DNA from 2 places in the Longicatena sp. 210702-DFI.1.196 genome. Region 1 is predicted to be linked to the other one. Evidence: a T-box and tRNA genes for the amino acid it is inferred to sense, from the RefSeq annotation. Region 1 holds a T-box; the other holds one or more tRNA genes.
What was found. The T-box of region 1 lies ahead of cysS (cysteine--tRNA ligase). A T-box ahead of a tRNA ligase gene usually reads a tRNA of that ligase, here a tRNA-Cys.
Positions count from the first base shown of each region.

Region 2: it has a tRNA-Cys gene. The T-box ahead of cysS (cysteine--tRNA ligase) is inferred to sense a tRNA for this amino acid. The anticodon was not compared.

Region 1 covers NZ_JAJCPX010000007.1:53,760-58,084, forward strand. The annotation lists gene rlmB (23S rRNA (guanosine(2251)-2'-O)-methyltransferase RlmB) at 1-485, opposite strand, end outside; gene LI241_RS05005 (Mini-ribonuclease 3) at 482-868, opposite strand; gene cysS (cysteine--tRNA ligase) at 868-2,205, opposite strand; T-box leader at 2,241-2,449, opposite strand; gene LI241_RS05015 (hypothetical protein) at 2,483-2,662, opposite strand; gene gap (type I glyceraldehyde-3-phosphate dehydrogenase) at 2,879-3,892, opposite strand; gene LI241_RS05025 (WG repeat-containing protein) at 4,149-4,325, opposite strand, start outside.
Region 2 covers NZ_JAJCPX010000022.1:29,251-33,575, reverse strand. The annotation lists gene LI241_RS10100 (ABC transporter ATP-binding protein) at 1-629, opposite strand, end outside; gene LI241_RS10095 (extracellular solute-binding protein) at 617-1,594, opposite strand; gene LI241_RS10090 (hypothetical protein) at 1,885-2,472, shown strand; tRNA gene LI241_RS10085 (tRNA-Cys) at 2,718-2,791, shown strand; tRNA gene LI241_RS10080 (tRNA-Leu) at 2,798-2,885, shown strand; gene LI241_RS10075 (GNAT family N-acetyltransferase) at 3,018-3,440, opposite strand; gene LI241_RS10070 (hypothetical protein) at 3,499-3,822, opposite strand; gene LI241_RS10065 (helix-turn-helix transcriptional regulator) at 3,819-4,280, opposite strand.

The sequences.
Region 1 (4,325 bases):
TGTTTCTTTAAATATTTAATGGATTGTGCCAGGTTTGTCACCATGGCGACCTTTACCGTATCAATGGCTCCGGTACTGACTTTTGCCACCGTCGGGGTTAAGCCAACATTGCGATGTTTACCAATAATGACACCATCCACCCCAACACAATCACAGGTACGTAAGATTGCTCCCAAATTATGGGGATCTTCCAAACCATCCAACATCACGAACAAAGGCATTTTACCTTTGGGTATGCTTTCTAACAATTCCAATAATTCATATGTCTTATAGTCATCAATTTTTGCAGCGATTCCCTGATGATTTCCCTGTAACATACCATCCATTTTTTTACGCGGTAAAATCTTACATGTGATCTTATGCTCCTTGATAAGCTTTTCTAAAGCTGTATCTCGCATACCTTCTGCCATTAGGATCTCATAGATTTTTTTATCCTCCTGCAGCAACTGTTTTACTACATTTTTACCATATACATATTGTGTCATTTTACATCTCCTAATGCAACAATGCGTTGCCATAGCTGTAAAAGCCGTTCTTCTTTTTTCATCAGATACAGCCAGCCAAAAACAGCTTCTAAGCCGGTAGCTTTGCGATAAGTGATAACATCCGCATTTTTTGCCTTACTTTTAGGATTGGTATTTCTGCCACGTAAGACAATAGCCCATTCTTCTTCTGTAAAAAAGCCCTCGGTTTCTAATTGATTCAAAAATCCTGCCTGTGCTTTGGCACTGACCCATGCCTCACTGAATTTTTGTAAGTCTTTGGATTTCTGATAACCTTTCGATAATAGCAGCTCTCTTACATACAGTGACATCACAGCATCTCCCATGTAAGCCAAGGAAGTGCCATTATACTCCTGTATTTCCATTACAGAATACCCTTTTCGATAAGGCGCGCACGATAGTCATCGGCCGTAGCAAAATCTTTTTCCTTCACTGCAGCTTTCCACTTGTGATGCAATTCTTTATCCTCATCGGATAAGATCAAGCGGTTATTTTCAATTCCTAACACATCCAACATCGTTTCCACTGTTTTGACAATTCTTTGCAAGAAAGTCAAATCAACTTCCCGCTGGCGAATCGTCTGATTTAAGACTTTCACTGTCTCAAACAAAGCTGCAAAGGCATTTGGCGTATTCATATCATCCTGCATTGCATCCATGAATGGGGTAAGCAAAGTATCTTCTGCTTCATCTGTAATCTCCACATCCGCAAGAGCTAGCTTTACATACGCCTGTTTTAAAGAAGTCTGTACCTTTTGCAATTCCTTCTTCGCTGTCTCAATGGCCTCTTCGTTAATATTCAGAGGGCTGCGATAGTGTGCCGATAAGAATACCCAGCGTAATACATTGCCGCCAATCTTTTCAATCATGTCTTTAGCCCAAATGACATTTCCTAGTGACTTACTCATTTTTTCACCGTCGATATTCACCATTCCATTGTGAATCCAATAGTTCGCAATCGGTGTTTCATAAGCCGCTCTTGATTGTGCAATCTCATTTTCATGATGCGGGAATTTCAGATCCATACCACCGCCGTGAATATCAATCGTATGCTCTCCATGAAATTCCTTATTGATCATGACAACACACTCTGTATGCCAGCCAGGTCTTCCAACGGACCATGGGGAATTCCATTGAATGCCCTCATCCGTACGTTTCCACAAGGTGAAATCCAAAGGATTTTCTTTCTTGCTGTTTTCATCGATACGCGCTCCCACCATCAAATCATCGATTTGTTGATTTGACAGCTTCCCATAGCTTTCCACACTGTTGACACGAAAATACACATCTCCATCAATTTCATAGGCATGACCTTTTTTCACTAACAGTTCAATAAAGGCAATAATGGCATCCATCGTTTCTGTAACCCTTGGCGCTGCATCTGGCATCATGGCATGCAATGCCAGACGATCATCGTTATAGGCTTTGATAAATTTTTCCGTAATCTCTTTTTCACTAACTCCACATTCTTTTGCGACTTTGATGATTTTATCATCTACGTCGGTATAATTTGACACCATTTTCACCTTATATCCTAATGCCTGAAACGTTCTTTTCAGTGTGTCAAAAACAACGATGGGGCGGGCATTTCCTATATGAGGATAATTATATACGGTAGGGCCACATACGTACATATTGACCTCATGTTCATGGATTGGTTTAAACTCTTCGATCGTCTGATTCATACTATTGAATAGCTTCATAACTTACCTCCTAGCAATAAAAAAAGCACTTCGACTGCAAAGACGCCTATCTTAGACGCGGTTCCACTTTGCTTGAAATATGCTTTTCCACTCTTCACGTATAACGCCGTGTCACGTATTTTTCTACTTATCGAAAAATCCCTCAAAGGGGCATTCCCTGTTACCTTATGCTTTCTGCTTCCACCATCCAGAAATCGCTATGCCACAATGGTATCAAGTACTCATCCTTTGTCATCAGTTTTTTATAGTATAACAAGCTTAAGGCCAGAGTTCAATACTAACTCTTCCCTTTTTGTTCATCTAAAAGCTTCGTAATATCTTTGAACTGTTCCAATAGATCTTCTTGGATGCTGCTTTCTTTTAGTTTATTCACATAGACAGCATCGAGTTCATCCAAATCATCAAGTTCGTTTGTTTCTCCTTCATCATTGGTATTTAATTTCATGCGTAATGCCATCCATCTCACCTCCGAATGCTTATAGTTTACACCTTTTCACAATATTTAAAAAGTGCTTTCCTCAACATTTATAATATTTATCATGGTTTTCATAGAGCTCTAATATGAAAACGCTAGTAGACAAGCTTGGCTCATATGTGTAAAAAGAAAAGAAGTCAACAAAAAAGGACTGCAGCATTAAGCCACAATCCTATTTAAGTTCTTACAATACTTGAATTAAGCTAATTCAGAGAAGTATTTGATTGTTCTAACCATCTGGCTAGTGTAAGAGTTTTCGTTATCATACCAAGATACAACCTGTACCTGAGTATTTCCATCTTCCATTTCGATAGCCATTGTCTGAGTAGCATCGAACAGAGATCCAAAACGCATACCGATGATATCGCTAGATACGATTGGGTCAGTGTTGTAACCGAAAGATTCGTTAGCAGCAGCTTTCATAGCAGCGTTGATTTCATCAACTGTAACTTTACCCTTAACAACAGCAACTAAGATAGTAGTTGATCCTGTAGGAGTTGGAACACGCTGAGCAGAACCGATTAATTTACCGTTCAGTTCAGGGATTACCAAACCGATAGCTTTTGCAGCACCTGTAGAGTTAGGTACGATGTTTACTGCAGCTGCACGAGAACGACGTTTGTCACCTTTTCTCTGAGGTCCGTCTAATGTCATCTGATCACCAGTGTAAGCGTGAATGGTTGACATGATACCGCTCTGGATAGGAGCTAAGTCATTTAATGCTTTTGCCATAGGAGCTAAGCAGTTTGTTGTACAAGAAGCAGCAGAGATAACTGTATCTTCTGGTTTCAATACATCGTGGTTTGTGTTGTAAACAACTGTAGGTAAGTCATTTCCTGCAGGAGCAGAGATAACAACTTTACGAGCACCAGCTTCGATGTGAGCCATTGCTTTCGCTTTTGATGTATAGAATCCTGTACATTCTAATACTACGTCAACACCTAATTCTCCCCAAGGCAGGTTTTTAGCATCAGCTTCAGCATAGATAGTGATTTCTTTTCCATCAACTGTGATTGATTTTTCACCAGCTACTACTGTATCAGCTTTTTCATAACGTCCCTGTGTTGAGTCGTATTTTAATAAGTGAGCCAGCATATCAGGAGAAGTTAAGTCGTTGATTGCAACTACTTCATATCCTTCAGCTCCAAACATTTGTCTGAATGCCAGACGTCCGATACGTCCGAATCCATTAATAGCAACTTTTACTGTCATCTTCAAAGTCCTCCTTTTAACACCCTTATTATACGTATTATCCTTTCTCTTGTCAATTGACAATTCTTTCACTTATACACTTTTTTACAGCCCTTCCCAAGCTTTTTCTGCTTGTTACAAAATTCCCATTTCTGCAAGCCTTTACATTCTTCGCTAACCTTGAAAACATGGAAATGGACAAGTGGATATGCACATAAAAACTTGTGTTTTTTCATTTCCATACATCGTTAAATACAACTATTCGTAAATATATCGTCTACGTCAAAGAAAGTTCTACATCCTTATCCATCTGCAAAATGATAGCCAATGTATCTTTCTCAATCAATTCACTGCGCCCATCCGCATAACGTCCGATATAATAATCATCCTGTTCTCCAATCGCAGCATAACGTGGTGTGATTTCATGCTTGCCATCCATGCTCAGCAATCCCAT
Region 2 (4,325 bases), on a different contig from region 1:
ATGATGCGATCGGATAAATAAAAGGCCTCTTCCTGTTCATGGGTAATAAAGATCATTGTCGAGTTAAATTTTTTCTGAATATCCTTTAATTCCTTTTTCATGACCTCGCGCATGCTGACATCCAATGCGCTGATAGGCTCATCCAATAATATAATCTTAGGATTTAAGGCAAGCGTTCTGGCAATCGCTACACGCTGTTGCTGCCCACCGGATAATTGGGAAGGACGTTTATCAATCTGATCCAGCATACCGATTGCCTCTAAGGTGGACAGAGCAATCTTACGACTGTTTTGCTTCAAATCAGCACGCAGTTTTAAGGCATATTCCACATTTTCCAAGACACTCATATTCGGGAATAACGCATAGTTTTGAAAAATGATGCCCATTCCACGTTCACTTGGCTTTAAATGTGAAATATCTTGAGCGTCTAATAAGATTTCACCATCATCTTGTTTCTCCAAACCAATCAGAATACGCAATAAGGTTGTCTTTCCACAGCCACTTGGTCCTAATACACTTAAGAATTCTCCTTCTTTTACAGCAAAGGAGATATGTTTTAAAATATCCTTTCCGTCAAAGTTTTTATATAGATCTTTAACGATGAGTTTTGCATCCTTTAGTACTTCCATACTTCTAACAACCTTTCTTTTTCATGTATATCTTCGATTCCCGTCATATCCGCATAAGGAATATGTTTCGGATAATTGGGTATTGTATTTTTTTGATGCTGCAAGATCTGCTCCGGTGAGAAATGTTCCTTATCATATAATAGAAAATCATTTATGATAAAATCAAATACACGTTGTACATCGGCATCATTGCTGCTATGTTTCATCATGCCAGTGCCAGTCAATGAATATGGAGAACCTTCTTTCGGATAGACAATTTGAAATGGTGAACCTTCATTGATCTGATTTACTGCTTGAAAAGTCAGCCCTAAACCGATTCCAATTTCGCCCTGTATTAATAATTTAATAGGTCCACTGCCACTTTCACTAAATTGCTTCACATTATATTCCAGTTTATCAATATATGCTAAGGCATTCGCTTCTCCCATGGTATTCACCAAATTCTTATAAAAGAAATAGCCGGTACCACTGGATTTCGGATCGGGCATGGCGATAAGATTATAATATTTGCGATCTAACAGCTGTTCATATGTTGTCGGAATAGGAAGATGGTGTTTTTTTAAAACTTCGGTATTGATAATGAAAGCCCCTGCCTGACGTTCCCAGATTACATAGCGATTATCAAATTTATCCGGTTGTAATTCACGCAGATAAGATAATTTGCTATAACCTTTGATATCCGCTAATTCCTCTTTGATTTTTTCCATATAGCTGGATTCCAATCCTACGATGATATCGGCATCACTTTGATCCTTTTCCACATAGATTTTTGCTGCGGCTTTGGCGGTTGGCACATACATCACCATGGCATGCAGATCAGGAAATTGTTCATTCAATTGTTTTTGCAATTCTTCCCCACGAAATTGTTCCATGGAAGAATAAATAATGATGGTTTCTCTTTCCTGACGAATGCTCAGCAACAGAATTGCCGTTATTAAAAACAATGCCACGATTGCCTTCCTCATCTTTCCACATCCTCCCTTTGTTCAAGTTATATTCATTTTAGCATACAAAATGAACAAATCAACCTTTTAATTCTTAATTTTACTTCATATTACTTCCAATGATTTTACATAAATTGAACAATCCATAATAATGAAAACGCTTTTTTGATCTTCCTAGAGAACAATTGTTGCAATAGCAAGCTCATAGCGAATGCCTTCAGATTGAGATTCGTGATAAGAAAAATCCCTTATCTACTTTTGCATGAAGACCATCGTAGCATACATACTAACCTTAGAAGGAGGGTAATCCTATGAAAAAAATTTATACAGTCTTTCTCATGGTGTTATTTTTATTTATCTTAACACCTGTACACGCAAAAGATACGCAGAACATCCTCATCACCGGAAAGCATCTTCCTTATATCATGGTAGCCAGTATGCAGGAAGATGATTCTATGGATATGTACCTTATTCCAACATCTTTGACCTTACCGCTTTCGCAAAACCCCCAACAGTTGCGGCCATTAAATCAATACGATAAGCAAGAAGAGATCAATCGCATACGTGAAGTGATTCAACAATTCTTTGAGCTTTCCATCACCAATACCGTGTATTTACATATGGATACTATTCAAAAAGATATGGGAGTCGCTTATAATGAACAAACCTTTTCTGATGTAAAACATATGACCGCTTATTTCGCAAAGGTAGTCAAACAATTAAAACTCTCGATGATTTTTCATGCGTCTGATTATCTAGAGGATGATTTGAATATCAGTGATTATTATGCATTCTATAAGATATTTCACGATGGTCATCCAAAAATACGCTATCATTATGTAAATTATCTGTATATTGATCCTACCGTCTGCTATCCATTAGATAATCAATTTTCATAAGTTTATCTTTCACATACAGATGGTAAAGTAAGATTGGGTAAAAACGGAAGTTGCCTTTCTCTACTAGTTCTTGCTAACATCCATAACTCCTCCATCATAAAAGGAGCTATGGATTTATTTTTGCACATCTATTTATTTTCTCATGAAAAAAATTAAATTTTTTTTAAATTTCTGCTTGCATTTTTTGTATTTTATTATATAATGTTATAGCACCGATGATGTGGGGCAATCAAAAATAAATATAAGGTTCCGTAGCCAAGTGGTAAGGCAATAGACTGCAACTCTGTGATCATCGGTTCAAGTCCGATCGGAACCTCCATTACTTGGGGTAGTGGCGAAATAGGCAGACGCAACGGACTTAAAATCCGTTGGGAGTTAATCCCGTGCGGGTTCAAGTCCCGCCTTCCCCACCAACATACGAACTAGCCTTTGCAAAAAGGCTTTTTTTATGTTTTACCATTTCAAAAAAAAGCATAAAGTCGTTTGCTTTATGCTTCCTATACCATGCAGACAAACATCATTTTTCATATGCTTGCATGGTTTTTTTATGCTTTCCACATCAAGTGATATACCTGAGCATTCGTTTCTGCATCGTTTTCTTTTGCTAAAATAGCAAAGTGTTCCCTTTGATAAAAACGCAATGCTTTTTCATTCTTTTCATATACATGCAATTGTAAAATTGTTTTGTGTTTTTTTAATTCATCCATTAACTTCTTTCCAATGCCCCTATTTTGCATTGCTTCATTTACAAAGATACCCGCAACATACGTATCCTGTAATCCGGCAAACCCTACAACAGCACCATTCTCCTCATATACATATACCTCTGCTTCTTGTATGGCTTGAGAAACCATCGCATACTGTTTTTTCCAATAGGTAGGTGATAGAAAGGAATGCGCTGTTAGATTGCCATGTAGCCAAATATCCATAACAACGTCATGGTCCATAGCTTCCATTTTTCTTATCATACTACTTCCTCCTGTAAGATAGGCATGCCATCGCTTGTTTTTTATGTGCAACTCTTGTTTAATCTATGATTTCTTTGATACTTTGTATAGTATCAATACGCAGCATGCGCACGATTGTTTTTCGTTTTGTCATGGTTTCTATTAACAACCATTCATCATCTAAATCACATAAAACACCTTCAATGCTATACATCGCATCTAGTGATGCCAGTGGTTTTTTTAAGATGATCGAGCAATTCTTCTTAAGATATTGCGGCAATATGGCTTGATAATTTAATGATGGTTGATCTTTTACAGTCTGTTTTTCCTTTTCCCCATGTGTCACTGTTTTCATAAGATAGCACAATAACACAAGGATGATTAGCAATAAAAATATTGTCATGCTGCTTCCTCCACGATCATAAAGCCATGGATAGCCCTTGTATCAATAAGTTTTATCAATGTTTCTTTTTTGAAAAAAGTATTGCTTTTTCCTCTTGTATAAGCCACTCGTATCCATTCCTTCGTAACCTCCAGCACCTTTGCTTTCTCGTTATAGGAATTCAGCATGTAATCAAAATCCTCACAATCTAAAATAACCGTCTTTCCCTGTAAAGCCTGTAACACATGCAAATCCTTCTTTGTTTTTTCTTGAGCTAGTATCTCTAATTGGTTATCCGCAAGATCGTCTAAAGAAATATGATAGATAGCCGCTAATTCGATAGCTTTATCAAAAGTCGGTGCACTTTGCCCATTTTCCCAGTTCGATATGGTTTGTCTTGTTAAAGAAAGCAAATCGGCTAGCTCTTGCTGACTATAACCACTTTTTTTACGCAATGCAATTAACTTATCTTTTAACATCGAATACCCCTTTCTACGTTTTGTGTGGTTCTATTATAGCGATTG